DNA from 4 places in the Cellulosimicrobium sp. CpK407 genome. Region 3 is predicted to be linked to each of the others. Evidence: riboswitches for the same ligand, from Rfam matches in the RefSeq annotation. Region 3 holds a riboswitch; each other region holds the start of a gene.
The links. Region 3 has a riboswitch for thiamine pyrophosphate ahead of ABWU78_RS13360 (thiamine ABC transporter substrate-binding protein). Riboswitches for the same ligand answer to the same signal wherever they lie in the genome.
Positions count from the first base shown of each region.

Region 1: linked by a shared signal. The riboswitch ahead of ABWU78_RS01930 (ECF transporter S component) and the one ahead of ABWU78_RS13360 (thiamine ABC transporter substrate-binding protein) in region 3 are both predicted to bind thiamine pyrophosphate.
Region 2: linked by a shared signal. The riboswitch ahead of ABWU78_RS12350 (FAD-dependent oxidoreductase) and the one ahead of ABWU78_RS13360 (thiamine ABC transporter substrate-binding protein) in region 3 are both predicted to bind thiamine pyrophosphate.
Region 4: linked by a shared signal. The riboswitch ahead of ABWU78_RS15960 (TenA family protein) and the one ahead of ABWU78_RS13360 (thiamine ABC transporter substrate-binding protein) in region 3 are both predicted to bind thiamine pyrophosphate.

Region 1 is NZ_JBGNYC010000002.1:169,504-176,703, forward strand. It holds gene ABWU78_RS01905 (MMPL family transporter) at 1-111, shown strand, start outside; gene aspS (aspartate--tRNA ligase) at 335-2,134, opposite strand; gene ABWU78_RS01915 (PPOX class F420-dependent oxidoreductase) at 2,340-2,807, shown strand; gene ABWU78_RS01920 (DUF1330 domain-containing protein) at 2,843-3,157, shown strand; gene ABWU78_RS01925 (Rv2578c family radical SAM protein) at 3,219-4,880, opposite strand; TPP riboswitch at 5,064-5,183, shown strand; gene ABWU78_RS01930 (ECF transporter S component) at 5,294-6,019, shown strand; gene ABWU78_RS01935 (ABC transporter ATP-binding protein) at 6,033-7,200, shown strand, end outside.
Region 2 is NZ_JBGNYC010000025.1:27,582-34,781, reverse strand. It holds gene ABWU78_RS12365 (glycosyltransferase family 4 protein) at 1-887, shown strand, start outside; gene guaA (glutamine-hydrolyzing GMP synthase) at 892-2,505, opposite strand; gene thiE (thiamine phosphate synthase) at 2,549-3,274, opposite strand; TPP riboswitch at 3,326-3,405, shown strand; gene ABWU78_RS12350 (FAD-dependent oxidoreductase) at 3,410-4,807, shown strand; gene thiS (sulfur carrier protein ThiS) at 4,813-5,046, shown strand; gene ABWU78_RS12340 (thiazole synthase) at 5,071-5,898, shown strand; gene ABWU78_RS12335 (ThiF family adenylyltransferase) at 5,985-7,200, opposite strand, start outside.
Region 3 is NZ_JBGNYC010000029.1:24,493-31,692, forward strand. It holds gene ABWU78_RS13350 (ABC transporter permease) at 1-534, opposite strand, end outside; gene ABWU78_RS13355 (ABC transporter ATP-binding protein) at 534-1,424, opposite strand; TPP riboswitch at 1,602-1,706, shown strand; gene ABWU78_RS13360 (thiamine ABC transporter substrate-binding protein) at 1,787-2,887, shown strand; gene ABWU78_RS13365 (ABC transporter permease) at 2,979-4,694, shown strand; gene ABWU78_RS13370 (ABC transporter ATP-binding protein) at 4,694-5,803, shown strand; gene ABWU78_RS13375 (DUF4235 domain-containing protein) at 5,872-6,195, shown strand; gene ABWU78_RS13380 (response regulator) at 6,313-7,023, opposite strand; gene ABWU78_RS13385 (sensor histidine kinase) at 7,020-7,200, opposite strand, start outside.
Region 4 is NZ_JBGNYC010000041.1:32,409-39,608, forward strand. It holds gene ABWU78_RS15935 (NAD(P)/FAD-dependent oxidoreductase) at 1-260, shown strand, start outside; tRNA gene ABWU78_RS15940 (tRNA-Leu) at 415-488, shown strand; gene ABWU78_RS15945 (VOC family protein) at 495-896, opposite strand; gene ABWU78_RS15950 (alpha/beta hydrolase) at 1,023-1,667, opposite strand; gene ABWU78_RS15955 (VOC family protein) at 1,664-2,590, opposite strand; TPP riboswitch at 2,679-2,803, shown strand; gene ABWU78_RS15960 (TenA family protein) at 2,794-3,546, shown strand; gene ABWU78_RS15965 (helix-turn-helix domain-containing protein) at 3,651-4,139, shown strand; gene ABWU78_RS15970 (DUF6882 domain-containing protein) at 4,264-5,241, shown strand; gene ABWU78_RS15975 (ClpP family protease) at 5,339-5,944, opposite strand; gene ABWU78_RS15980 (ClpP family protease) at 5,944-6,615, opposite strand; partial or broken gene ABWU78_RS15985 (fibronectin type III domain-containing protein) at 6,709-7,200, opposite strand, start outside.

The sequences.
Region 1 (7,200 bases), on a different contig from region 3:
ATCGTCCGCCTGCTCCTGGTCCCCGCGACGATGACGCTGCTCGGCCGGTTCAACTGGTGGGCGCCCCGCCCGCTGCGCTGGGTGCACCGCAGGCTCGCGATCACGCACTGAGCGTCCGCGCGGGCCGCACCGCCGGACGCCGCCCTCAGCGGCGCGGCTCGAACTCCTCCGACGAGCGCGTCGTCGCGCGCCACGACGTCCAGGACGTCCCAGCCGTCCCGCTCCGCACGGACGACCGGGTGGTCCGCCCAGCGGCCCAGGCTCGGTACGACGCGCGAGGGCGCGCCGACCCGGTCGTCGCGGGTCGGCGCGCCCTCGCGCGCGGTGCGGGTCGTCATGCCTCCGGCGTCGGCTCTCCCGCGTCGCTCTTCGGTGCGGCGGGCTTCGCATCGACGCCCGCCTCCTTGCGCTGCTCGGGCGTGATCGGCGCGGGCGCCTGCGTCAGCGGGTCGAACCCGCCGCCCGACTTCGGGAACGCGATGACGTCGCGGATCGAGTCCGACTTCGTCAGCAGCGCGACGATGCGGTCCCAGCCGAACGCGATCCCGCCGTGCGGGGGCGCGCCGAACTTGAACGCGTCGAGGAGGAAGCCGAACTTCTCCTGCGCCTCCTCCGGCCCGATGCCCATGACATCGAACACGCGCTCCTGCACGTCGCGGCGGTGGATACGGATCGAGCCGCCGCCGATCTCGTTGCCGTTGCAGACGATGTCGTACGCGTACGCGAGCGCCTCGCCCGGGTTCTGCTCGAACGTGTCGACCCAGTCGGGCGTGGGCGACGTGAACGCGTGGTGCACGGCGGTCCACGCGGAGTTGCCGAGATCGACGTCGTCGTCCTCGCCCGTCGGCTTGAACAGCGGCGCGTCCACGATCCAGACGAACGCCCAGGCGTCCTCGTCGATGGCACCCGTGCGCTTCGCGATCTCCTGGCGTGCGGCGCCGAGCAGGGCGCGCGAGTCCGACGTCTTGCCCGCGGCGAAGAACACGGCGTCGCCCGGCTGCGCGCCGGTCGCGTCGCGCAGACCCTCGCGCTCGGCGTCGGACAGGTTCTTCGCGACGGGGCCGCCGAGCGTGCCGTCCTCGCCGAACGTCACGTACGCGAGGCCGCGAGCGCCGCGCTGCTTGGCCCACTCCTGCCACGCGTCGAACTGGCGGCGCGGCTGCGACGCCCCGCCCGCCATGACGACCGCGCCGACGTACTCCGCCTGGAACACGCGGAACGGCGTGTCCTGGAAGTAGTCCGTGAGCTCGACAAGCGGGTTGCCGAACCGCAGGTCCGGCTTGTCCGACCCGTACAGCCGCATGGCGTCGTGGAAGGTCATGCGCGGGATCGGGGTCGGGATCGTGTACCCGATGAGCTCCCACAGCGCGACGAGGATCTTCTCGGCGAGCGCGATGACGTCGTCCTGCTCGACGAAGCTCATCTCGACGTCGAGCTGCGTGAACTCGGGCTGGCGGTCGGCGCGGAAGTCCTCGTCGCGGTAGCAGCGCGCGATCTGGTAGTAGCGCTCCATGCCCGCGACCATGAGGAGCTGCTTGAAGAGCTGCGGCGACTGCGGCAGCGCGTACCAGGAGCCGGGCGCGAGACGCGCGGGCACGAGGAAGTCGCGCGCGCCCTCGGGCGTCGAGCGCGTGAGGGTCGGCGTCTCGATCTCGACGAACTCCTCCGCGTCGAGCACGCGGCGCGCGGCCTGGTTGACCTTGGCGCGCAGGCGCAGCGCGTGCGCGGGCGCGGGGCGGCGCAGGTCGAGGTAGCGGTGCTTGAGGCGCGCCTCCTCGCCGATCGTCTCGGTGTCCGCGAGCGCCGTGGAGACCTGGAACGGCAGCGCCTCGGACGTGTTGAGCACGACGACGTCGCTCGCGACGACCTCGATCTCGCCCGTGGGCAGGGCCGCGTTCTCGTTGCCGTCGGGTCGGCGCGAGACCTCGCCCGTGACCTGGAGGACGAACTCGTTGCGCAGCGGGTGCGCGACGGCCTCGTCGCGGATGACGACCTGGGCGATGCCGGACGCGTCCCGCAGGTCGATGAAGGCCACGCCTCCGTGATCGCGCCGACGGTCGACCCAGCCCGTGAGGGTGACGGTCTGACCGGTGTGCTCGGCCCGCAGTGAGCCGGCCGTTCGGGTGCGCAGCACGGAGGGTTCCTTCCAGGTGGGCGGTGGGGGTCGCGCTCCCGGGGCGGGCGCGCGTCCGGACGAGTCTAGTGCGGGCGGGCGCGCTGCTCGACCGGATACCGTGGCGGTGCCGCCGCTCCACCGGCGCTCCGACCGTGTCGTGCGTCCGGGCCGGCGGCACCGGCGCGCGCCGACCGGCCCGCCGCCCGCACGAGGAGGGGTGATCGTGGCACGCACCATCGCGACGAACCGGCGCGTCGAGCGCGACGAGCTCGAGCAGTTCCTGCGGTCCCGGCACGACGGCGTCCTCGTCACGACGCGCGCCGACGGGCGGCCACAGCTCAGCCCCGTCACGTACGGGGTCGACGACGCGGGCCGGGTCGTCGTGTCGACGTACCCGGAGCGCGCCAAGGCGGTCAACGTGCGTCGCGACCCGCGCGCGTCGCTGCTCTCGCTGGGCGAGCGCTTCTCGGACCCGTGGGTGCAGGTCGACGGCGAGGCCGAGGTGATCGACCTGCCCGAGTCCGTCGAGCCGCTCGTCGACTACTACCGCTCCGTCAGCGGCGAGCACCCGGACTGGGACGAGTACCGCGAGGCCATGGTGACGCAGGGCAAGTCGCTCGTGCGCCTGACGATCACGCGCTGGGGCCCGGTCGCGACGGGCGGGTTCCCGGCGCGCCTCGCGGACGGCTGACGATCCCGCCGGCGCGGCGGCGTAGCGTGCCGACCATGCCGATCACCCTGTGCGTGATGCTGTGGCCCACCGAGGGCAGCGCCGACCTGCTGAGCGAGTACGAGGACGTCGTCCTCGCGCTCGTGCCCGCGCACGGCGGGCGCGTGCTGTCGCGCGTGCGCGCGCTGCCCGGTCAGGAGGCGTCGCTGCCGACCGAGGTGCAGGTCATCGAGCTGCCCGATGACGACGCGCTCGCCGCGTACCTGGCCGACCCCGCCCGGGTGGCGCTGGCCGACCTCAGGGACCGGGCTGTGGCACGGACGGACATCGTCCGTGTCGGTGCCGTCCCGCACCGCGACCAGCCCTCCTGACCCGGCCGTCGGACGCGCGCCGGCGTCGCGGTCGCGGTGTCGCCCGGACGGTGCCACCAGGTCAGAACAGGACCTGCTCCACTCCCCCGCCGACGACGTCCAGACCCCCGCCGTCCACCGGCATGCCCGCGAGCGCGCCGCCGTGGCCACGCCGGTCGGATTCCTGAGGCGACCCGGCGAGGCTCCCCCTCGGGTAGGCGCCGTCCGCCGGCGGCCCCGGGTCGCGGTGACCGTCCCCGAGACCGCCGAGCTCGCCCCGGCGGTACCGCCCCTCGACGCCCGCGGGACCGCGGTGGCCGGACACCGCGAAGCCGCGCGCCTCGAGCATCGGGCGCACGCGGTCCCACAGCCACGAGCGGTACGCCTTCGAGGCGTACGCGCCACGGGCGTAGACCCGCTCGTAGCCGGGGACGAGCTGCGGGTGCTCGCGCGCGAGCCAACCGAGGTACCACTCGCGCGTCCCGGGCTTGAGGTGCAGCGGCAGCACGGTGACCCCCGTGGCCCCGGCGTCCTTCACGGCGTCGAGCAGGTCTGTCAGCGCGTGCGTGGAGTCGGTGAGCCACGGCAGCACGGGCGCGACCATGACGCCGCACGGCAGGCCCGCCTCGCGGACCGCGCGGATCAGGTCGAGGCGGGCGCGCGGCGAGGGCGTGCCGGGTTCGACGCTCGCCTGGAGCGTCGGGTCCAGCAGCGCGAGCGAGACGCCGATCCCGACCTCGACGCGCGAGGCGGCGTCGGCGAGGAGCGGCAGGTCGCGGCGCAGGAGCGTGCCCTTGGTGAGGACCGATAGGGGCGTGCCGGAGCCCGCGAGCGCGTCGATGATGCCCGGCATGAGGCGGTAGCGCCCCTCGGCCCGCTGGTAGGGGTCCGTGTTCGTGCCGAGCGCGACGGGCTCGCGACCCCACGACGCGCGGGCGAGCTCGGCGCGCAGCACCTCGTCGACGTTCACCTTGACCACGACCTCGCGGTCGAAGTCGTCGCCCGCGTCGAGGTCGAGGTACTGGTGGGTGGGCCGGGCGAAGCAGTTGTGGCTCACGACCCCGGCGGCGACGAAGTCCCGCGTCCCGGTGGTGATGTCGACGAGCTCGGTCTCCTCCCCCGGCCCGTCGAGCGCCTCGAGCGAGTCGACGCGCAGCGCCTCGTCGCCCGTGACGTCCCGGCCCTCGAGCGCGACCCGGCCGCCCGCGAGCGCAGCCGCCCCCGGGCCGACGAGGACGTCGCCCAGCGCCAGGTGGGCGCGGCGCCCGGCCCCGCCGACGACATGGCGCCAGCCCCGTTCGGTGAGGAACCGGTGGTCACCGCTCGCGACGAGGCGCGTGCCGTCCGCGAGGGTCACGCGGTACGCGCGCTTGCGGGTGGTCCAGCGGTCGAGCACGCGCGTGCGCACGTAGCGCCGGTAGGCGCCGTGCGGCGCGGTCCCCACGATCTCGTCGCCGACCCGCAGCTCGCCGATCGGTCGCTGCGTGCCGTCGGCGAGCAGCACCGGGGTGGACGGCGCGAGGCAGTAGGAGCAGGCGTGGCTGCACCCGCGGTACGGGTTGACCGTCCAGCGGAACGGCATGCGCGACATCGCCGGGACCTTCGACAGCGCGCTCTTGGCCGTCACCTCGTGGAACGTGATGCCCGCGAAGTCGGGCGTGCGCACGCTGCGCACGAGGCCCGCCCGCTCCAGCCCCGGGAGAGCGCCGTCGTCCGCGCCGAGCGCTTGTCCGTCCCACCTCACCCGCACATTCGAACAGGTGTTCGATCTCCAGGTCAAGCCCCGCGGTCCTCCCCGGGGGACGCCTGCTCCGCGTCAGCGGCGACCCGCACCCTGCGCAGGGCCGGTGCACGGGCGGCCCAGGGCCCGTCCCGCGGGCTGAGACGCCGGGATTGTCCGCGTGGCCCCGAGGGCCTAGGGTCGGGCCGAACGCCCCCGGGGAGCGCACGAGCGCTGAGAGTGCAGGCCGGACACCCGTCCCACCTGCAGACCCGTGGAACCTGATCTGGTTCGTACCAGCGAAGGGAGCAGGGCCGACGTCACCGTCCCCTGCGCGCTCGTGCCCGTGCGCCCCGCACGCGGCCGGGCGCGCCGGGCCCGGCGGTGGCGCGCCGTCGTGCACCCCTCGCCCCGGGGGCCCGACGGAGGGAACCCGCATGGCCGAGCCCCGCACCACCCCGCAGCAGGCGACCCCGACCGCCGCCGCACCCACCGACCAGCCGCCCACCGGATCGGCCGGCGTGCCGGCCGACCGGTCGGCCGGCGGGGTGCCCGGTCTCGCGGTCCGCCCGACCGGGCGCCCCGCACGGCGCCGCGGGCTGACGCTCCACGAGACGGTGCTCGTCGCCGTCCTCGGCGTCGTCTTCGGGTTCGTGTACTGGGCGTTCGTCCAGCTCTGGGCCCCGCTCCAGCTCGCGATGGGCCCCCTCGCGGACCTCGCCGCGAACGTCCTCGCGGGCGCGTGGATCGTCGTCGGCCCGCTCGCCACGTACATCGTGCGCAAGCCGGGGGTCGGCATCCTTGCCGAGACCCTCGCCGCGCTCGTCGAGGTCGTCTTCCTCGCGTCCCCCGCGGGGCCGCTGCTGCTCGTCGTGGGCCTGGTCCAGGGCGTCGGCGCCGAGCTGCCGTTCGCGCTCACGCGCTACCGCCGGTTCGGATGGTGGGTCTTCGTCGCGTCGGGCGTGAGCGCGGCCCTCGTCACGTTCGCCTTCAACGCCGTGCGCTTCGGCTGGATCGGTCAGGACTACGCGATGCTCCGGCTCGGGATCCAGGTCGTGTCGTGCGTTGTGCTGTGCGGCCTCGCGGCCCGCCTCCTCGGCGACGCCCTCGCCCGCACGGGCGCCCTCGACGCGTTCGCGATCGGCGCGGCCCGCCGTGGGTGAGGCGACCGCGCACGTGGCTGACGTGACCGCGCACGCGCGCGACGCTGTCACCGCCGCCGACGTGACCGTGCACCTCGGGCACCACGGCACCCGGGTGCTCGACGGCGTCGACGTCACCGTCCCGGCCGGGACGAGCCTGCTGGTCCTCGGCCCGTCCGGGTGCGGGAAGTCGACCCTCCTGCGCGCGCTGGTCGGCGTCGTCCCGCACACCCTCCCGGGCGTCGTCCTGGGCGGCCTCCGCGTGACCGGCGCCGACCCGCGCGAGGTGCCGCCGCCCGTGCTCGCCGCCCGCGTGGGCCTCGTCCAGCAGCGGCCCGGCGACCAGCTCTGCCTGGCGCGCGTGGACGAGGAGCTGCGGTTCGCGCTCGAGAACCGTGGCGCCGACCCCCGCACCACGGACGCCCGCGCGACCGCGGCGCTCGCCGCCGTCGGCGCCGCGCACCTGCACGACCGCGCGACCCACGCGCTGTCGGGCGGCGAGGCGCAGCGCGTCGCGGTCGCCGCGGCGCTCGTCGCCGAGCCGGAGCTCCTCGTCCTCGACGAGCCCACCGCGCTGCTGGACCCCGCCGCCGCCCACGACGTCGGGGCCCTCGTCGCCGGCCTCGCGCGCCGCCCCGGACCCGACGGCGGCGACGACGCCGCGCGGCGGCACCGCTCGGTCGTGCTCGTCGAGCACCGCCTGGACGACCTGGGCACGCTGCCGGACGCGACCCTGGTCCTCGGGCGCGACGGCAGGGTCGTCGCGCACGGCCCCACCGACCGCGTCCTGCGCGAGCACGCGCACGACCTCTCCGGGCTGGGGTGCTGGCTACCCCTCGCCGTCCGCCTCGAGCAGGCGGGCGCCCCGGGGCCGCTCGGCTCTCCCGAGACCGACGACTGGCTGGTCGACCTCGCGCGGTCCTCGCCCGCGCGCCCCACGACCACGGACCCGGCCGCGACCCCGGCCGGCGCGGCGCGCCCCGTGGCGCTCCGGGCCCGTGGCCTCGCCGTCCACCGGGGTGGACTCCGCGCGGGGCGGTCCCGGCACGGCGGCCCGGCCGTCGTGCGCGACGTGGACCTCGACGTCCGCGCGGGCGAGGTGCTCGCCGTCGTCGGTCCCAACGGGGGCGGCAAGTCGACGCTCCTGCGCGGCCTGGCCGGGCTCGAGCGCACCACGGGCGAGGTGGCGACCGCGACGGGCG
Region 2 (7,200 bases), on a different contig from region 3:
TCGTGCACCTGCACATGGGCGTCCTCACCCCCTCGACGCAGGCGTCGCTGCGCACGGTCGTGCGCGCCGGGCTGCCCGCCGTGCTCACCGTGCACAGCGTGTGGGGCGGGGCCGAGAAGGCGTTCGCCGCGCTCGACCGCGTCACACGCTGGTCGAGCTGGCCCGTCCTGTGGTCGGCGGTGAGCGAGCTGACCGCCGCTCCCCTGCGCCGTATCGTCGGCGACCACGGCGAGGTCGTGGTCCTGCACAACGGCCTCGACCTCGACGCGTGGCGCGTCCCGCGCACCGAGCGCGCCGACCGCATGGAGGGCGCGGCCGTCCACGTCGTCGCCGCGACGCGGTTCGCCCCGCGCAAGCGCGTGCTGCCGTTCCTGGAGGTCGTACGCGACGCCGTCGGGCGCCTCCCCGAGGGGGCGCTCCACGTGACGCTCGCCGGGGACGGACCGGAGCTGGCCGACGCGCGGCGCTTCGTCACGGAGCACGGGCTGGGGTCGGTCGTGTCGCTGCCCGGCCGCCTCGACGCGACCGGGCTCAAGCGCCTCTACGCACGGGCCGACGTGTTCGCCGCGCCCGCCATCGAGGAGGCGTTCGGCATCGCCGCGCTCGAGGGCCAGGCCGCCGGGCTGGCGGTGCTCACCCGCTCGCAGTCGGGCGTCGCGGAGCGCCTCACCGACGGCGTCGACGCGCTCCTCGCGGACGACGACGCCGGGCTCGCCGACGCGCTCGTGCGGCTCGCGACCGAGGACGACCTGCTCGACCGGATCGTCGCGCACAACCGCGACGTGCCGTCGTCGGCGGGCTGGCCGCGCGTCCTCGCCGACATCGAGCGGGCATACGAACGGGCCGCGACGATCGCCGTGGATCGTCGGGCCCGTCCGTCCCGCTAGGGGGTCACTCCCACTCGATGGTGCCCGGGGGCTTGCTCGTCACGTCGAGCACGACGCGGTTGACCTCGGAGACCTCGTTGGTGATGCGCGTCGAGATGACGGACAGCACGTCGTAGGGCAGGCGCGTCCAGTCGGCCGTCATCGCGTCCTCGGACGAGACGGGGCGCAGCACGATCGGGTGGCCGTAGGTGCGGCCGTCGCCCTGGACGCCGACCGAGCGGACGTCGGCGAGCAGCACGACGGGGCACTGCCAGATCTCGTCGTCGAGTCCCGCCTTCGTCAGCTCCTCGCGCGCGATCGCGTCGGCCGCGCGCAGCGTCTCGAGCCGGTCCGCCGTGACCTCGCCGACGATGCGGATGCCGAGGCCGGGACCGGGGAACGGCTGACGGGCGACGATCTCCTCGGGGACGCCGAGCTCGCGGCCGACCGCGCGGACCTCGTCCTTGAACAGCGTCCGCAGCGGCTCGACGAGCGAGAACTGGAGGTCGTCGGGCAGGCCGCCGACGTTGTGGTGGCTCTTGATGTTCGCCGCGCCCTCGCCGCCGCCGGACTCGACGACGTCCGGGTAGAGCGTGCCCTGCACGAGGAACTTCACCTCGGCGCCGTGCTCGCCCGCGTCCTCGACGATCTGGCGCGCGGCGTCCTCGAACACGCGGATGAACTCGCGGCCGATGATCTTGCGCTTGGTCTCCGGGTCGCTGTGCCCGGCGAGCGCGGTGAGGAACCGCTCCTTCTCGTCGCGGATCACGAGGTTGACGCCCGTCGCCGCGACGAAGTCGCGCTCGATCTGCTCGACCTCGCCCGCGCGCATCAGCCCGTGGTCGACGTGCACGCACGTGAGCTGGTCGCCCACCGCGCGCTGCACGAGCGCCGCGGCGACGGCGGAGTCGACGCCGCCCGAGAGCGCGCAGATGACGCGCGCGTCGCCGACCTGGGCGCGGATCGCCGCGACCTGGTCCGCGATGACGTTGCCGGGCGTCCAGTCCGGGGCCAGCCCGGCGCCGTCGTACAGGAAGTGCTCCAGCACGGTCTGGCCGTGCGCGGAGTGCTTGACCTCGGGGTGCCACTGCACGCCGTAGAGGCGACGCTCGCGGTCCTCGAACGCGGCGACCGGCGAGCCCGACGACGTCGCGAGGACCTCGAAGCCCTCGGGCGCGCGGTGCACCGCGTCGCCGTGGCTCATCCACGTGGTCTGGTGCTCCGGCGTGCCGTCGAGCAGGACGCCCGCGGCGCACACCTCGACCTCGGTGCCGCCGTACTCGCGCAGGCCCGTCTGGGCGACCTCGCCGCCGAGCGCCTTGGCCATGGCCTGGAAGCCGTAGCAGATGCCCATGACGGGCACGCCGGCCTCGAACAGCGCCGGGTCGACGAACGGCGCGCCGGTCGCGTACACCGACGACGGCCCGCCGGAGAGGATGATCGCCACCGGGTCCTTCGCGAGCATCTGCTCGACCGTGAAGGTGTGCGGCACGATCTCGGAGTAAACCTTGGCCTCGCGCACGCGGCGCGCGATGAGCTGCGCGTACTGGGCGCCGAAGTCGACGACGAGCACGGGGCGCGGGGTCGCGGCGACCTCGGCGGTGGTGGGGGTGTCGGGAGCGGTGGCGGGTGACGTCACGGCTCCAGGATAGTCGCCGCGCGGCGCGGTCCCGTCCCGCGTCTCAGGCGCCGGTGGGTTCGGCGGCGCGCTCGGCCGCTCGCTCGGCGACCCGCCCGCGCAGCGCCCGGGCGGCGGCCTCCGGGTCTGGCGCCTGCGTGATCGCCCGCACGACGACGACGCGGGTCGCCCCGGCGTCGAGGACCGCGTCCAGCCGCTCCGCGTCGATCCCGCCGATCGCGAACCAGGGCGTCGTGGGCCGGGTCGCGGCGACGTCGCGCAGCAGGTCGAGCCCGACCGCGACGCGCCCCGGCTTCGTCGGCGTCGCCCAGAGGGGGCCTACGCAGAAGTAGTCGACGTCCGGGTCGGCCTCGGCCGCGGCCGCCTGGTCGGCCGAGTGGGTGGACCGGCCGAGCACCGGCGCGGCCCCGAGCAGGGATCGCACCGCGGAGACCGGCAGGTCGCCCTGACCCATGTGGACGACGGGTGCACCGGTGAGCGCCGCCACGTCGGCCCGGTCGTTCACGGCCCACAGGGCGCCGTGCTCCGTCGCGACCCGTGCGACGAGCTCCTGGAGCTCGAGCTCGCGCGCCGCGTCGAGCGTCTTGTCGCGGAGCTGGACGACGTCGACCCCGCCCGCGAGCGCCGCCCGCAGGAAGTCCTCGAGGTCGCCGCGCTCCTCGCGCGCGTCGGAGCACAGGTAGAGGCGTGCGTCGGCGAGCCGGGCCCGCGCGTCGTCCGCAGCCGGCACGGCGCGGTTCGCGGGCGTGGCGAAGGTCTCGGTGCTCACCCGCCGGAGCCTAGCCGCGCCCGCTCCCGCACGCGGGTACTGTGGCCGACAGCACGGGAGCCCCGCACGGGGCTGAGAGGGCGTCGGAGCCGACCGTCGAACCTGATCTGGGTCATGCCAGCGAAGGGAGCGCGCATGCACACCCCTGTCCGTCCCGGGCCCCGCCCGCCGGGAGCCGGCCCTGCCGTGCCCGACGGCGCGCGCGACGTCGTCGTCGTGGGCGGCGGGATCGTGGGGCTCGCCGTGGCGTGGCGCGCCGCGCGCGCCGGTCTGTCGGTCACGGTGCTGGACCCGGCGCCGGGCGACGGCGCGACGCACGCCGCGGCCGGGATGCTCGCCCCCGTCACGGAGGCCGACTTCGGCGAGGACGCGGCACTGCGCCTGCACCTCGCCGCCGCCACGGCGTGGCCGGGGTTCGCCGCCGACCTGCGCGCCGCGACCGGGGCCGACGTCGGTCTGCGGACCGCGGGCACCCTCACGCTCGCCTACGACGCCGACGACCTCGCGCTGCTCCGTCGTGTCCTCGCCCTCCACGCGGAGCACGGCCTCGCCTCGCGCGAGCTCACCGTCGCCGACGCCCGTCGGCGCGAGCCGTATCTCGGCCCGCGGGTCGCGGGCGCCGCCTGGGCGCCGGACGACCACGCGGTCGACCCGCGCGCGGTGCACGCCGCCCTGCTCGGCGGGCTGCGCGGCCTGGTCGGTGGCGGCACCGGAGCGGGCACCGGGCCGGGGACGCTCGCGGGGTCGGGCACCGGATCCGCGGTGGGCGCCGTCGTCGTGCGGGCGTCCGCGACGCGGCTCGCGCTCGGCCGGGCCGGGCGGGTCGTAGGCGTGCACGACGACGCGGGCCGGCTCCACGCGGCGGGTGCGGTCGTCGTCGCGGCGGGCTGGGAGTCCGGGGCGCTCCTCGCGGACGTGCCGGGCGTCGTCGTGCCGACCCGGCCGGTCAAGGGGCAGACGTTGAGGCTCGACGCCGGGCCGGACCTCGCGCTGGAGCACGTGGTGCGCGGGGTCGTGCAGGGGCGACCCGTGTACGTCGTGCCGCGCGACCCGGTCCCGGACGGGCAGGGTCGCGGCGTCGCGGGTCACCGGGAGGTCGTCGTCGGCGCGACCACCGAGGAGAACCCCGACGACCGCCGCGCGACCGCGGGCGGCGTCTTCGCCCTGCTGCGCGACGCGCGCGCCCTGCTGCCCGGGATCGACGAGGCCGCGCTCGTCGACGTGACGCCCCGGGCGCGCCCCGCGACGCCGGACAACCTGCCGCTCGTCGGCCCGACCGCCGTCCCGGGGCTGCACCTCGCGACGGGGCACGGCCGCAACGGCATCCTGCTCGCGCCGCTCACCGCCGACGCGGTGATGGCCGGGCTCACGGGTGCCGCGCTCCCGCCCACCGTCGCGGCCGCCCTCGCCCCTACCCGCACCGACCGCTTCGCCGAACCCGGGGTCGCTCCCCACGGCGGGCCCGACCTGGGGAGCGACCCCGGGTTCGGCACCGTCCGGTCCGCCGCGTTCTCCCTGACGACACCGAGGTGATCTCCGTGACCCGACCTGCTCCGACCGCGCTCGTCAACGGCGAGCCGTACCCGCTCGACGCCCCCGTGCACCTCGAGCAGCTCGTCGCGGCGCTCGTGCCCGCGTACGTCGCCGACGGGACGCCGCAGGGTGTCGCCGTCGCGGTGGACGACGCCGTCGTGCCGCGCGGCTCGTGGGCGACGACCGTCGTCGCGCCGGGTGACCGCATCGAGATCGTGACCGCCGTCCAGGGCGGCTGAGGAGGACCCGTGACCACGACCGACATGTCCCCCGCGCCCGCGCACCGACCGTCGAACGGCGGCGACCCGCTCGTCGTCGCCGGCACGACGATCGGGTCCCGCCTCGTCATGGGCACCGGCGGGGCGGCGAACCTGCTCACGCTCGAGGACGCGCTCGTCGCCTCGGGCACCGCACTGACGACCGTCGCGATGCGCCGCGTCGCCGTGCGCGCCGGTGGCGTGGCCTCCCCCGACGCCGGGATCTGGGCGCTCCTCGCGCGCCTCGGCATCCGGGCGCTGCCCAACACGGCCGGGTGCTTCTCGGTGCGCGAGGCCGTGCTCACCGCGCACCTCGCGCGCGAGGCGTGCGGCACCGAGTGGGTCAAGCTCGAGGTGATCGCCGACGACGTCACGCTCCTGCCCGACCCCGTCGGCCTCGTCGAGGCGGCCGAGCAGCTCGTGCGCGACGGGTTCGTCGTGCTGCCCTACACGAACGACGACCCGATCCTCGCGCGCCGGCTCGAGGACGTCGGGTGCGCCGCCGTCATGCCGCTCGGCGCGCCGATCGGCACCGGCCTCGGCATCCTCAACCCCCGCAACATCGAGGCGATCGCCGCCGCCGCGCGCGTGCCCGTGATCCTCGACGCGGGGATCGGCACGGCGTCCGACGCCGCGCAGGCCATGGAGCTCGGGTGCGCCGGCGTCCTGCTCGCGACCGCCGTCACGCGCGCCGCCGACCCGGTCCGCATGGCGCACGCGATGCGCCTCGCCGTCGAGTCGGGCCGCCTCGCCGCCGGTGCCGGCCGCATTCCCCGCCGCGAGGGCGCCCTCGCGAGCTCGTCCCCCCAGGGCCGCCTCGACCTCGCCCTCTGACGCCGGTCCGCCCGCCAGCGGAACAGGCCGTCCTGGCTCGTCAGCCGACCGGGACCCGCGACGTCCACCTGCTCGGCGGGGGCGGACTAGGTGGCCGGGGTCGTTTCCAGGGCGTCGAGGAGGGCGGGGACGCCGCCGACGACCGAGCGGGCGTCGATCCCGGCGGCGCGCGCGAGGTCGGCGACGCGGGCCGAGCGGCCGCCGACCGCGCACAGGACGAGCACGGGTCGGTCCGTCGGGAGGTCCGCGAGCGCCGCGGCGGGGTCGCCCGTGAGGAACGTGCCGCTCGGCACGAGGGTCGACCCGGGCAGGGGACGCACCCGCGCCTCCCAGTCCTCGCGCACGTCGAGCAGGTACGGGGCCGTGCCGTCGTCGCCCAGCAGGGCCGCCGCGTCGCGCGCGGTGACGTCGCGCTCCCCCGTGACCGGCCGCGCGACCGACGTCGCCGGGGCCAGTCCGCAGAACGCGGCGTAGGCGTCGTCGCCCGGCAGGAGCGCGGTGACGGGGTCGCGGGTCGGGTCGGCGCGCACGGTGAGCTGGCGCCACGAGAGGTCGAGCGCGTCGTAGACGGCGAGGCGGCCGAGCAGCGTCGTGCCGGCGCCGGTGACGAGCTTGATCGCCTCGGTCGCCATGACGGAGCCGACGGTCCCGCACATCGCGCCGAACACGCCGCCGGTCGCGCAGTCGGGCGCGGCGCCGGGCGGCGGCGGGACGGGGAACACGTCGCGGTAGGTGACCCCGCACGCCTCGCCGTCCCCCGGGCCGACGGGAGCCGCGCCGCCCGGGCGCGGGACGTCGTCGGGCAGGGCGAACCGGGGCGCGCCCCAGAAGACGCTGACCTGCCCCTGGAAGCGGTAGATCGAGCCCCAGACCACGGGCAGCCCGAGCACCTCGGCCGCGTCGGAGACGAGGTAGCGCGTGGGGAAGTTGTCGGCGCCGTCGAGCACGACGTCGTAGCCGCGCAGCACGTCGAGCGCGGTGTCCGCGTCGAGGCGGACCGCGTGCTCGACGACGCGCACGTGCGGGTTGACGTCGGCGATGGCGTCGCGCGCGGAGTCGACCTTGCGGCGCCCGACGTCAGGACCGCCGTGGATGACCTGGCGCTGGAGGTTGGAGGTGTCGACGACGTCGTCGTCGACGATGCCGATGGTACCCACGCCCGCGGCGGCCAGGTAGAGCAGGGCGGGGCTGCCGAGGCCGCCCGCGCCGACGACGAGCACGCGCGCGGCGGCGAGACGGCGCTGCCCCTCGGGACCGACGCCGGGCAGCGCGAGGTGGCGCGCGTACCGCTCGAGCTCCGCG
Region 3 (7,200 bases):
CGGGCGCACCGCGTCCCCGAGCACGACGTCGGTCGTGTCGCCCACGGCGAGCCCCGACGCCTCGAGCGTCGCGGACTCGAGCGCGACCTCGCCGCCGTTCTCCGGCGCCCGGCCGTCGACCACGCGCGGCCCGCGGTCGCGCGGGTCGTACCCGACCGCCATGCTCGGCGCCTGGGTGCTCAGCACCGCGGTGCCGTCGGCGCCCACCAGGACGGCGGGGCCGCTCACCTCCGCGAGCGCGAGGTCGACGTCGTCGCGCTCGTCGAGCGTGCCGGCCAGGTCGGCCGGGACGAGGCTCCGTGCGCCACCGAGCTGCGCGGACGACGACTCGAGCGCGGACCCGGCGGTGGCGGCGCCGCGCACGTACGCGTCGGCCTGGATCGACGACGCGACGATGCCGTCGAACGTCGACGCGAGCATCGCGCGCAGCGCGAACGTGCCCGTGACGAACGCGACGCCGATCGTCACCGCGAGCACGGACAGCACGAGCTGCGCGCCGTGCGCCCGCACGCCGCGCAGCGCGATCCGGCCCATCATCGGACGGCCGCCGGTTCGTGGGTGACCGGTGCGGCGTGTGCGCCCGCCGACGCCCCCGGCGTGAGGGAACCGAGCGTGTCGAGGACGGCCTGCGGCGTCGGGTCGCGCAGCTCGGTCACGAGGCGCCCGTCCGCGAGGAACAGCACGCGGTGCGCGTACGACGCCGCCGTCGGGTCGTGCGTGACCATGGCGACGGACTGGCCGAGGTCGTCCACCGAGGCGCGCAGGAAGCCGAGCACCTCCGCGGCGGCGCGCGAGTCGAGGTTGCCGGTCGGCTCGTCCGCGAACACGACCGCCGGCCGGGACACGAGCGCCCGCGCGCACGCGACGCGCTGCTGCTGCCCGCCCGAGAGCTCCGCCGGGCGGTGCCCGAGCCGCGGGCGCAGGCCGACGGCGTCGACCACGCGGTCGAACCACTCCCGGTCCACGGGCCGGCGCGCGACGGCGAGCGGGAGCACGATGTTCTCCTCCGCCGTGAGCGTCGGCACGAGGTTGAACGACTGGAAGACGAACCCGATGCGTGTGCGCCGCAGCCGCGTCAGGCGCCGCTCGCTCATCGCCGAGACCGTCTCGCCGTCCACGACGACGGTCCCCGCCGTGGGGGAGTCCAGCCCGGCGAGGCAGTGCATGAGGGTCGACTTGCCCGACCCGGACGGGCCCATGATCGCGGTCAGGCGTCCCCGTTCGAGGTCGACGTCGACGCCGTCCAGGGCGCGGACCGTCGCCTCGCCGCGCCCGTAGGTCTTCACGAGCCCCCGCGCGGTGGCGATCACGGGCCGCTCCGGCGTCGTCCCGGCGTCTCCCGCAGCGCTCTCGGCGTTCTCGGCGTTCTCGGTGGACGTCGCGACGGTCGTCGTCGCACCCGTCGTCCCAGGTCTGCTGCTCATCGGTCCTTCCCCTCCTGCGTCGTCGGCCGGGTGTCCCGGTCCGGTCGTCTCGACCCTCCCGCGGCGGTGCGCCCCGGGGCATCGGGGACCGGCCCGGAACCCCTCCCTGGTCGCCGCGGGGCCGCGCTCAGGGTTCTCTCAGGGGGATTCCCCAGGCGCGGCCCGGTGTAGGCTCGACGGGAACGACAGGGGAGCTCCTGGAGGAGCTGAGAGTGCGGACCACCGCAGACCCTCGAACCTGATCCGGTTAGCACCGGTGGAGGAAGTCGGGAATCTCGATCACCTGCTCGTGCGGTCGCCCGCGCTCGCGGGGCACGGTCGCGCGAGCCGGTGGACCCCTCCTGAACGTCCTGGGAGGACACATGCAGCGCACGACCGCCCGTACCCGCCGGAGCGCCCTCGTCACGGGCGCGGGCACGACCCTCGCCCTCCTCGCCCTCGCCGCGTGCAGTGGCGGCGAGGACGCGACCTCAGGCTCCGGGGGCGACGACACGTCGTCGGGCACCGGGGGCACGGTCACCCTGGTCACCCACGACTCCTTCGCCGTGAGCGACGAGGTGCTCGCCGCGTTCGAGGAGGAGAGCGGGCTCACCGTCGAGCAGGTCGCCCCCGGCGACGGCGGCGCGCTCGTCAACCAGCTGATCCTCACCAAGGACTCGCCGCTGGGCGACGTCGTGTTCGGGATCGACAACACGTTCGCCTCGCGGGCGATCGACGAGGGCGTCCTCGCGCCCTACACGCCGGAGGGCCTGTCCGACTCGGCGGCCTCGTACGCCGTCGGCGACGGCGACGAGCTCACGGCGGTCGACCTCGGCGACGTGTGCGTCAACGTCGACCACGCGTGGTTCGCCGACGCCGGGATCCCGGAGCCCGTCTCGCTCGAGGACCTCGCGAAGCCGGAGTACGAGGACCTCCTCGTCGTGACCAACCCGGCGACGTCGTCGCCCGGTCTCGCGTTCCTCCTCGCGACGATCGGCGCGTTCGGCGAGGACGGCTACGAGGACTACTGGGCCGACCTCCGGGACAACGGCGTCAAGGTCGTCGACGGGTGGTCCGACGCGTATTACGTCGACTTCTCCGGCTCCGAGGGCGCCGGGCCGCGCCCGCTCGTGCTGTCGTACTCGACGTCGCCCGCGTTCACGCTCACCGAGGACGGCTCCGCGTCCACGACCGGCGCGCTGCTCGACACGTGCTTCCGCCAGGTCGAGTACACGGGCGTGCTCGCGAACGCGAAGAACCCCGAGGGCGCGCAGCAGCTCGTCGACTTCCTCGTGAGCGAGGCGTTCCAGGCCGACGTCCCGGAGCAGATGTACATGTACCCCGCCGACGACTCCGTCGCGCTCCCCGACGGCTGGGCCGAGTTCGCCCCGCTCGCCGACGAGCCCTTCGAGGTCGCGCCCGCCGACGTCTCGGCGCACCGCGACGAGTGGATCAAGGCATGGACGGCCACGGTCGTCGACTGACGCCCGGTGCGCGCTGCGTGACCACGCCTCTACCTCGCGAGGTAGAGCCCCGGTCTGCCGAGGTAGAGCCGTGGTCGCGCGAGGTAGAGCCGTGGTGAGGGGTCGGGCGGTCTGGCGGGGCGGCGTCGGACGCGCGGTGCTGTGGGGTCTGGCGGCGGCGGTGCCGCTCGCGTTCCTCGGGGTGTTCTTCGCGTGGCCGGTCGTCACGCTCGTGGCGCGCGGGTTCGTCGGGGACGACGGCGGCCTCGACCTCTCGGGGTTCGCGGAGGTGTTCTCGCAGCCGCGGACGTGGCGGATCCTCGGCCTCACGCTCTGGCAGGCGGTGCTCGGCACGACGTTCTCGGTGCTGCTCGGCGTGCCCGGCGCGTACGTGCTGTACCGGTGCCGGTTCCCCGGGCGGCGGGTCGTGCGCGCGCTCGTCACGGTGCCGTTCGTGCTCCCGACCGTCGTCGTCGGCGTCGCGTTCCGGTCGCTGCTCGTGCAGGGCGGCCCGCTCGGGTTCCTGCGGCTCGACGAGACGTTCGCGGCGATCGTCGTCGCGCTCGTGTTCTTCAACTACTCGGTCGTCGTGCGCACGGTCGGCGGGCTGTGGGAGCACCTCGACCCGCGCGCCGAGCAGGCCGCCCGGGCGCTCGGCGCGACGCCGTGGCGCGCGTTCCGCACCGTGACCCTCCCGGCGCTGACTCCCGCGATCGCGAGCGCCGCGTCGATCGTCTTCCTCTTCTGCGCGACGGCGTTCGGCGTCGTGCTCGTGCTCGGCGGCATCCGCTACGGGACGATCGAGACGGAGATCTGGATCCAGACCACCCAGTTCCTCGACCTGCGCACCGCGGCGGTGCTGTCGGTCGTGCAGCTCGTCGTCGTCGCGGCCGCGCTCACCGTCGCGAACCGCACGCGCGCGCGGCGCGAGCGGGCCCTGAACCTCTCGTCCTCCGCGTCGTCCGCGCACCCGCTGCGGCTGTGGCGCGACGGCCGCCCGACCGGCGACCTCGCCCCCGCGGCGCTCACCGCGGCCGTGGTCGTCGTGCTCGTCGGCCTGCCGCTCGGCACGCTCGTCGTGCGCTCGTTCCGCGTCCCGGGCGGCGGCTGGGGCCTCGACAACTACGCGAACCTCGGCACCACGGGCGGGCGCAACGCGCTGTCCGTCACCGTGTGGGAGGCGGCGGGCAACTCGCTGCGCACCGCCGCGCTCGCGACCGTGCTCGCCGTCGTGATCGGGGGTCTCGTGGCGCTCGTCGTGTCCCGGCGCCCGCGCTCGCGCGGCGGGCGGCGCGCGATCTCGGTGCTCGACTCGGTGTTCATGCTCCCGCTCGGGGTCTCCGCCGTGACGGTCGGCTTCGGGTTCCTCCTCACGCTCGACCGGCCGCTCGGCCTCGACGTCGACCTGCGCACGTCGGGGCTGCTCGTGCCGATCGCGCAGGCGGTGGTCGCGATCCCGCTCGTCGTGCGCACGGTCCTGCCGACGCTGCGCGCCATCGACCCGCGCCTGCGCGAGGCCGCCGCGACCCTCGGCGCCGCGCCCGGCCGCGTGTTCCGCACGGTCGACGGCCCGATCGCCGCCCGCTCCCTCGGCCTCGCGGTCGGGTTCGCGTTCGCCGTCTCGCTCGGGGAGTTCGGCGCGACGTCGTTCCTCGCCCGCCCGGACAGCGCGACCCTGCCGGTCGTGATCTTCCGGCTCATCGGGCGTCCGGGGGCCGAGAACTACGGCATGGCGCTCGCGGCGAGCGTCGTGCTCGCGCTGCTCACCGCGACCGTCATGCTGCTCGCCGAGCGGTTGCGCGGCGACCGACCCGGAGGAGAGTTCTGATGGTGCAGACCGACCCCGCCCCCGCGCGCGCGGGCACGCCGGAGCCGTCGCGCGGCGGCCCCGGCACCGGGGAGGCCGCCGGGCTCGCGGTGCGCGACGTCGTCGTGCGGTACGGCGGGCGCGGCGCCGGGGGAGCGGGCACGGACCCCGGCACGACGGCGGTCGCGGGCGTCACGCTCGACGTCGCGCCCGGCGAGGTGCTCGCCCTGCTCGGGCCGAGCGGGTGCGGCAAGTCGAGCCTGCTGCGCGCCGCCGCGGGGCTCGAGCCGGTCGCCGCGGGCTCCGTGGCGTGGGACGGCCGCGACCTCACGGGAGTCCCCGTGCACCGGCGCGGGTTCGGGCTCATGTTCCAGGAGGGCCAGCTCTTCCCGCACCGCGACGTCGCGGGCAACGTCGCCTACGGGATCACAGGGCTGCCGCGCGCCGCGCGCGACGCGCGCGTGACCGAGCTGCTCGACGTCGTCGGGCTGGCCGGGTACGAGCGGCGCGCCGTCGCGACCCTCAGCGGGGGCGAGCGCCAGCGGGTCGCGCTCGCGCGGTCCCTCGCGCCGCGTCCGCGGCTCCTCCTGCTCGACGAGCCGCTCTCCGCGCTCGACCGCGGGCTGCGTGAGCGCCTCGCGCTCGACCTGCGCGAGGCGCTGCGCGCCACCGGCACGACCGCCGTCTTCGTCACCCACGACCACGACGAGGCGTTCACCGTCGCCGACCGCGTCGCCGTCATGGACGCGGGCCGGCTCCTCCAGGTCGCGCCGCCCGAGGACCTGTGGCGAGCCCCCGCCTCGCGCCGCGTCGCGGAGTTCCTCGGCTACCAGGCGTTCGTCCCCCGCGGCGACGGGAGCGTGCTCGCGATCGGGCCGCGCGGGCTGCGGCTCGTGCCCGCGGAGGTCCCGGCGCCGTCCGACGACACGTGGGCCGCGACGGTCGTCGGCAGCGTGTTCCGGCGAGGAGCGGTCGAGGTCACGGTCGACGTCGTCCTCCCCGGCGCCGACCACGGCGCACCGGCCCGCCTCGTGGCGCTCGCGGGTGCCGGTGCCGACGCAGGGCACGAACCCGGTGCCCGCGTGCACGTCGCGCCCGACCCGGCGGGCTGCGCCGTCGTCCCGGACTGACCCCCACGCGGACGGCGCTCGCGGTCGTGCGACGGGCGAGAGAGCCGCAGCCGACCTAGCGTCGAGGGATGAGCGACGACGTGACGGCGGGGACGCATCCCCCGGAGAAGACCGGCGGCAAGGCCGCGAAGATCCTCTACCGCCCCGTGGGGCTCGCCAGCTCGATCGTGGGCGGGCTCGTCGCGGGGCAGGTGTTCAAGCAGGTCTACAAGCGCGTGACCCCGGGCCACCGGACGGACGCGCCCAAGCCGCTCGAGTCCGAGTACCGGCTGCGCGAGATCCTCGTCGCGGCGCTGATCCAGGGCGCCATCTTCGCGGCGGTCAAGGCACTCATCGACCGCGGTGGCGCGCGCGCGTTCGAGCGCTGGACGGGGGAGTGGCCCGGCGACTGACCTCACCCCTCTGGCCGAACACGACATGAGGGTCGTTGTCGGAGCCAGAACGACCTCCATGTCGTGCTCGACGGCGGGCCAGGACGTGGTCGGACACGGAGGCAGGGAGGTCTGTCGTCAGGTCAGGTCGGCGGCGTGGACGAGCAGCGCGACCTGCGTCCGGTTCTCCAGGCCGAGCTTGAGCAGCACGTTCGACACGTGCGCCTTCACCGTCGGGACGCTGAGGAACAGGGTCGCCGCGATCTCGGCGTTCGCCGCGCCGCGGCCCAGCTCGACCGCGACGTCGCGCTCGCGTCCGGTGAGCGCGTCGAGCGCCGCGCGGGCACGGTCCCGCTCGCCGCCCGCGTCGGCGACCGACGTCATGAGCCGCCGCGCGATCTCCGGCGACAGGACCGGCTCGCCCGCGGCCGCCGCGCGCACCGCCGCCACGATTCGCTCCGGCGGCATGTCCTTGAGCAGGTAGCCGGACGCCCCGGCGTGCAGGGCGCCGACCACCTCCTCGTCGCTGTCGAACGTCGTGAGCACGACGACGGCGGGCGCGCCGGCCCTCGACCGCACCCGCCGCGTGGCCTCGATCCCGTCGACCCGCGGCATCCGCAGGTCCATGAGCACGACGTCGGTCGGGTGGGCGTCGAGCACCGACGTGACCTCGGCCCCGTCGGCGGCCTCGCCGACGACCTCGATCCCGTGCGCGCCGTCGAGCATGAGCCGCAGCCCGGCCCGGACGAGCGCGTCGTCGTCGACGATCACCAGCCGGGTGCGTGGCGCGTCGCCCGGTGCCCGTCCGTCCGCGCGCGCCCCGCCTCCGCGTCCACCCTGATCGCTCACGCGTCCCACGGTAGCCGGACATCGAGGACGAACCCGTCGTCCCGCGCTCCGGCGTCGAGCGTCCCGCCGAGCAGGTCGACCCGCTCGCGCAGCCCGACGAGCCCGGTGCCGGTGCCCTCTCCCGCCGCGTCCCGCGCTCCACCGACGCCACCGACCGCGACGAGGCGCGGACCGCCG
Region 4 (7,200 bases), on a different contig from region 3:
GCAGCTACCACGTCATGGCGATGCCGACGGGCAACCGCAAGATCCGCATCTTCATCGGCTGGATCGGGCAGTTCCTCCTGGGTCGCGAGCTCGTGTCGCTCGGCTCCCTGCACGACCCGCGCGCGGAGTTCCGCGCCGCGTCGGTGCCGCCCAAGAAGGACGGCGAGCCGGTCAAGCAGACCGCGCAGGGCTCGGCCGCCGCGGCCGAGGCGGGCGTCTCCGCCGACGCGGACGAGAAGGTCCCGGCCAAGGCGTCCTGACCGCCGTCCGGGGGCGACCCCGGAGCCGTGCCCGACGACGAGGGGCGAGCCGCCGGTGCGGCTCGCCCCTCGTCGCGTCCCGACGTGTCCGGCGCCTCCTCGGCAGGCGTCGACCGTCCCGGCTCGGTCCGCGGTCGCGGTAGATTCGGGCCGCGCCCCCATGGCCCAACTGGCAGAGGCGGCCGGCTTAAACCCGGCGTGTTCCGGGTTCGAGTCCCGGTGGGGGCACCGACGTCACGAGAGCCCGGTCGGGCCCTCGGGCTCGGGCGGCGGCGCGGCCTCCTGGCCGAGGATCACGACGGTGCCGTCCGGGTCCTGCACGCGCGCGACGCGCTCGCCCCACGGCTGGTCCGTGGGCGGCTGGAGCACCGGCACTCCGGCCGCGGCGAGGTGCTCGACGGCCCGGTCGCAGTCGTCGACGTACACCCACAGCGCGGTGCGCGCGACGCCGGCGGGCATCGTGCCGTCGTCGAGCCCGATCCCGAGCGGCGAGCCGCCGACGTGCACGCTCACGTACACGGGCGCGCCCTCGTCGGGGAAGGCGTACTCGACGGTCCCGCGCAGCAGGTCGCGGTAGAAGACGAGCGACCGCTCCACGTCGGCCACGGAGAGGATCGGGAAGAGGCTGCGGAACATCGGCCTGGCTCCTCGGTGCGCACGGGTGGGTGCTCCCATCGTGCGCGCCCGGCGTCGGGTGCGCTCCCCGGGCCGGGCCGGGCCGGGCCGGGCCGCCGCCGTCGGGTCGGCCGCCCGCGCCTGCGGTCAGGCGGCGGTCCGCCCCAGGGCGTCGTCGAGGAACGCGCGGACGTCGGCGAGCTCGCGCGCGTCGATGCCGTGCGCGAGGCCGGGGTAGACGCGCTCGACGAGCGTCGTGCGGCCCGGCAACCACGCGGTCGTCCGCTCGATCGCGTGCGGCGCGATGACGCGGTCCTCGGCCCCGCGGCCCCAGAACACGGGCGGCCGGGACGCGGCGAGAGCGGCGTCCGCGGGCTGCTCCGCGGCCTGGACGAACCCGCCGAGGACGACGGTCGCCGCCACGCGCTCGGGGCGCGTGCGCAGGAGCTGGGTCGCCATGAGCCCGCCCTGGGAGAACCCGACGGGGACGACCGGCCGGTCGGTGCCGAGCTCGGCGTCGACCCACGCCCAGACGGCCTCGGTCGCGCGCGCCACGGACTCCGGGTCGGGGTCGCCCGGCGTGACGATCGGGAACCACGCGAAGCCGCCGTGGGGGAGAGGGAGCGGGGCGCGCAGCGAGACCCACGGCGCGCCCAGGTGCGGGCCGAGGCCCGCGAGGTCGTGCTCGTGCGAGCCGTACCCGTGCAGCAGCACGACGACGGGCCCCGCGGCGGGCTGTCCTGCCGGGCCCGGGTCGGGGCGGACGGCGACGAGCGCGGTGGCCGCGCTCATCGCGCCAGGAGCTCGTCGGTCGTCGTGCCGGGCACGGCCAGCGTGACGCGCGTGCCCCACGGGTCGTGCACGACGACGGAGCGGCCGTCGTCGGCGTGCTGCAGGCCGCGGGCCCGCAGGCGGGCGACGAGCGCGTCGAGGTCGTCGCGACCGGGGACGGTGACCGCGACGTCGCCGAGCCCGAGGCTCGCGGCGCGCGGGCCGGCGCCGGCGCTGTTCCAGACGTTCATCGCGACGTGGTGGTGGTACCCGCCGGCGGACGCGAACAGGGCGCCGCTGTACTCGGTGACCGTGGCCTCGAACCCGACGGCGTCGACGTAGAAGTCGCGCGCGGTCGCGATGTCGCCGACCTGGAGATGGACGTGCCCCACCCGCCCGGCGAGCGCGGGCCCGGCGTCGAACGTCTCCTGGTCGAGGTGCGTGCGCAGGTACGCGTTCGGGTCCAGGTACTCGGTCGCCATGACGATCTGGCCGCGCTCGCGCACCCACGTCTCGCGGGGGCGGTCGGTGTACAGCTCGACCCCGTTCCCCTCGGGGTCGGTGAAGTAGAACGCCTCGCTGACGAGGTGGTCGCTCGACCCGACGAACGCCCCGCGACGGTCCTGCGCGGCCCGGTAGACGGTCGCGGCGAGGCTCGCGGCGTCGTCGAACAGGAACGCGGTGTGGAACAGGCCGGCCTGACGCCGGTCGACGGCGGGCAGACCGGGCGTGTGCACGAGGCGCAGCATGGGCGTCGTGCCGCGGCCGAGGACGCGGTGCACCTCGGTGCCGCGCGAGCGCTCCTCGAGCGGGGCCAGCGCGAACGCGCCCGTGTAGTAGGACGTCATCTGCTCGAGGTCGCCGACGCGCAGCGTGACGGCGTCCATGCTCGTGGACGGGGACAGGAGGCGGTCGGTCGGCGCGCCCGGGGTGCTCGTGGTCATGTCTGCTCCAACTGTTGTCGCTACAACTATATTCCACCACGCCGTCGGGCGGTCCCGACACGCGGGGCGCTTCCTTGCTAGGGTCGCCGCGAACCACGCGGGGCGTCCCGCCCGGGCGACCGGGCCGAGGGACTGAGACGAGCGGTACGGCCGCCCGGACCCGTCGAACCTGATCTCGCTAGCACGAGCGGAGGAACGTGGGCATGACGACGCCTGCTGCCATCACCCTGAACCCTGTCCTCGCGGACGACCCGACCGCGCTCGTCCGGCCGGGGGAGACCGGCTTCACGGTCGACCTCGCGCGCCGGTACGCGCACCTCTTCGACGAGTTCTACGACCACCCGTTCCTCGCCGGGCTGCGCGACGGGTCGGTCGAGCCGGACGCGGTGCGGCACTACGTCGGCCAGGACCACCAGTACCTCACGGCGTACCTGCGCTGCTACGGGCTCGGCATGGCGCTCGCGCCGGACCGCGAGTGGGCCGCGTACTTCCACGAGAAGGCCGGGTTCCTGCTCGACGACGAGTCGCACGCCCACCACGCGATGTGCGACTTCCTCGGCGTGGCCTACGAGGACGCGCAGACGAACCGCCTCGCCCCGAGCGCGCAGGCGTACGTCGACCACATGCTCGCCGCGGGCCGCGACTCGCTCGGCGTGCTGCTCGCCGCCCTCCTGCCGTGCCCGTGGACCTACATCTGGTCGGCGCGGCGGTTCTGGCTCGCCGAGCGCGAGACGACGCCCGGCGCGATCGGGGACGACCACCCGCTCGCGGGCTGGTGGGAGTTCTACGCCGCCGAGCGCACCGAGGGGGTCCTGGCCGACCTGCGCGAGCGGCTCGACGCGCTCGCCGCCGACGCGGGCGAGGCGGAGCGCGCCCGCATGGAGCGCGCGTTCGAGCTGAGCTGCCGCCACGAGATCCGGTTCTGGCAGATGGCGTGGTCGCTCGAGCGGTGGTGACGTCCCTCCCGGACCGGTGAGCGCCCGACGTCGGGCCTTACGCCAGGAGCAGATCCTCGCCCGGGTGCCTCGGCACCCGGGCGGGGCGCGGGTAGCGTGACCGCATGGACGCGACGAGCGCGGTGCCGAACGCAGGGCCGAGCGGAGTGCCGGGCGGAGTGCCGGCGAGCCCCCGGTCCCGGGAGGGCGGTCGGCCGGAACCGCTCCTGCGCCACGTGATCGGCGGCATCCTCCGACGGGCCCGGCTCGCGCAGGGTCGGACGCTCGTCGACGTCGCGGCTGCCGCACGGGTCTCGACCGCTTACCTGTCCGAGGTGGAGCGCGGCCGTAAGGAGGCGTCGTCCGAGGTCCTGGCCGCCGTCTGCGGCGCCCTCGGCCTGCGCCTCGTGGACCTCGTGGCTCGCACGGGGGAGGAGCTGCGCCCGCTCGCCCCCGTGCGCGTGCTCTCCTCCGTCCGGGAGCGCGGTGCGCTCTCCGCGCCGCGGGACCCCGCACCCGCCAGCGAACCCGTGCGCGACCTCCCGGTCGCGCGCACGACGCTCGCGGCGCGGGCGACCGTGCGCGCCGCCGACGTGCTGCTCCTCGCGGCCTGACTCCCGCGGGGCCGGCCGCACCGGCTGACGCGCGGCCGGCACGGGGCCCGCACCTGGCCGGCTCCTGGTCGGCACCGCGTGTCGCGCCCCGGCGCGGCGCGGCGGGCGCCGCTACCGTCGAGGGATGACGGAGCCGCAGACCGCGCACGGCACGGCAGAGCAGACCGCCCCGGCCCTCCAGGAGCTCGTCGACGACGCCGCGTTCCTCTCGCACGAGCACCAGCTCCACCTCGTCGACCGCCACGGCGACGACGCGTGGGGCGCCGAGATGGCCACGGGGACGTTCACCTTCACCGCACCGGACGGCGGGACGACGACGTGCCGGCTCCAGTTCCTCGGCACGGCCGCGCCCGGCCCCGGGAGCTGGATGTGGGCGTGGAACAACGTCAACGACTTCCCGGACGACGTGCTGCGCGCCGCCGAGAAGACCCGCGAGACCGGCCTGCGCGAGGCGACCGAGGCGGAGCTGCCGCTCACCGACGACCTCCCGTACCGCCTCGCGCTCGCGGCGAAGGCCGTCACCGGGACCTGGACCCACTACAGCGCACCCGTCGGCGGCGGGACGCGCGCCTGGTTCCTCCTCGACGCCGACGATCTCGCGCTGCCCGCGCCGAGCGTGCCGCGCGTCGTGCGGGTGCTGAGCGAAGGCCTGCTGTCCGTGACGGTCGTCGACCACCGGCGCGCCGTCGCGTCCTACGCCGTCGCTCGCGGGCTCCGGACGGCGCAGGGCGACGGCGCGGTCGAGCTCGCCCTGCCCGACGGGAGCGTGACCGTCCGGTTCGACGAGCGCGGCCGCATCGCCGGCATCGCGGCGACGGGGCGCGCGGTGTCCGCGCCGGCGCACGATCCCGAGCCGGGAGCAGCGGATCCGGACGCCCACGCGCCCGGCGCGGACACCGCCGTCGACCCTGACGTGGACTCCGCGGACGTGCCCGACGCGGACACCGCCGACGTGCCCGACGCGGACACCGCCGATGTCCCCGACCCGGACGCTGCCGAGGTGCCGGAACCCGGAGAGCCCGCGTCGACGGAGGAACCGGGCCTGGCGGCCGAGCCCGCGCAGGAGCCGCGTCGACGCTCCTGGTTCCGGCGACGCGGGTAGGCCCCGTGCGGCAGCGCACCGCGAGTGCTGCGTCTGCGGCCGAGAGATGCGTCCCGGGACGCGTCCGTCGACCGCGGACGCAGCGCTCGACCCGGGTTCAGGCCGCCGCGGCGAGCTTGCGCGACGTGACGACGGCGTCCGCGACGCCGTACTCGACGGCCTGGCGCGCCGTGAGCACGAGGTCACGGTCGGTGTCCGCGCGCAGGCGCTCGACGGTCTGCCCCGTGTGACGCGACAGGACCTCCTCCGTCTCGGACCGGATCCGCAGGATCTCCTCGGCCTGGATCGACAGGTCGGAGATCGTGCCCTCGCCGCCGCCCGAGGGCTGGTGCAGCAGCACGCGCGAGTGCTCGAGCACGAACCGCTTGCCCGGCGTCCCCGCCGCCAGCAGCACGGCCGCGGCCGAGGCCGCCTGGCCCATGCAGATGGTCGACACGTCGCAGCGGACGAACTGCATCGTGTCGTAGATCGCCATGAGCGCGGTCGCGGAGCCGCCGGGGGAGTTGATGTACAGGCCGATCTCCTGGTCCGGGGCGTCCGACTCCAGGTGCAGGAGCTGCGCCATGACGACGTTCGCGACGCCGTCGTCGATCTCCGTGCCGAGGAAGACGATGCGCTCCGACAGGAGGCGGGAGAAGACGTCGAACGCGCGCTCCCCGAGCGGGGTCTTCTCGACGACGGTCGGGATCGTGTAGCTCGCCATCACAGTCCCACCTTCCGGGCCGCGCGGGCGGGACGGACGTCGTCGACGGACTCGACGATCCGGTCGACCATGCCGTAGTCGAGCGCCTGCTGCGCCGTGAACCAGCGGTCGCGGTCGGAGTCGTCCGCGATGGTCTCGACGCTCTGGCCGGTGCTCTCCGCGGTCAGCCGGTGCATGAGCCCCTTGGTGTACACGAGGTTCTCGGCCTGGATCGCGATGTCGACGGCGGTGCCGCCGATGCCCGCCGACGGCTGGTGCATCATGATGCGCGCGTGCGGCAGCGCGAACCGCTTGCCCGGCGTCCCCGCGCACAGCAGGAACTGCCCCATGCTCGCGGCGAAGCCCATCGCGACGGTCGAGACGTCGTTGGGGATGAGCCGCATCGTGTCGTAGATCGCCAGCCCGGCGCTCACCGAGCCGCCGGGGGAGTTGATGTACAGCGCGACGTCCGCGCGCGGGTCCTCCGCCGAGAGCAGGAGGAGCTGCGCGCACAGACGGTTCGCGACGGCGTCGTCCACGGCCGAGCCGAGGACGACGATGCGCTGGTGCAGCAGGCGCGTCGTGAGCTGGTCGTCGAAGGACGACGACGCCGGGGCGGCGGCCTCCGCGTGCGGTCTCCGGGCTTCGCCCAGCGGGTTACCGGTCTGGTGGTGGGTCGGGTGCGTGGTCATGCGACCAGCGTGCGCCCCGGCGCGGATCGGAGGAGCGACGATCTGCCGTGGGCTCATCTGCCGACGGCAGATCGTCGCGTCCTCGACCGTGAATCACCAGATCGGCCACGACCGGCGTTCGACGGTGATCCCGTTGGCGGGCGAGATGCTCACCCAGACCTGCGCGGTGCGCTGCGTGCCGTACGGGTTGCCGAGGACACAGGGCAGGTCGACGTAGCTGCCGGCATTGAGCTGGCGCGTGTAGCTGTTGCCGGAGACGCTGTTGCCGTCCCAGAAGCACTCGAACGTGTAGGAGCCCGACGGGAAGTCCGCGTTGGCCTGCACGCGGAACTGGGTGCACATGGACCCGACGCAGCCCGACACGTCGGAACGTGGCCCGCGGACCACCCACGCCCGCGGGTCCGGGGGCGGCGGCGGGGCGTCGGTCTGGATCCGCTTCTTCGCGCTCCAGTCGCCGCACCCCGCGGCGTTGCACGCCCGCGCGTCGAGGTAGACGTCCTGCGAGTATCCGCTGATCGCGACGCTCGTCGTGGTGCCGGTCTTGTTCTGGGTCCCGGTGAGCCGCCACTCGTACCGCGAGATGGT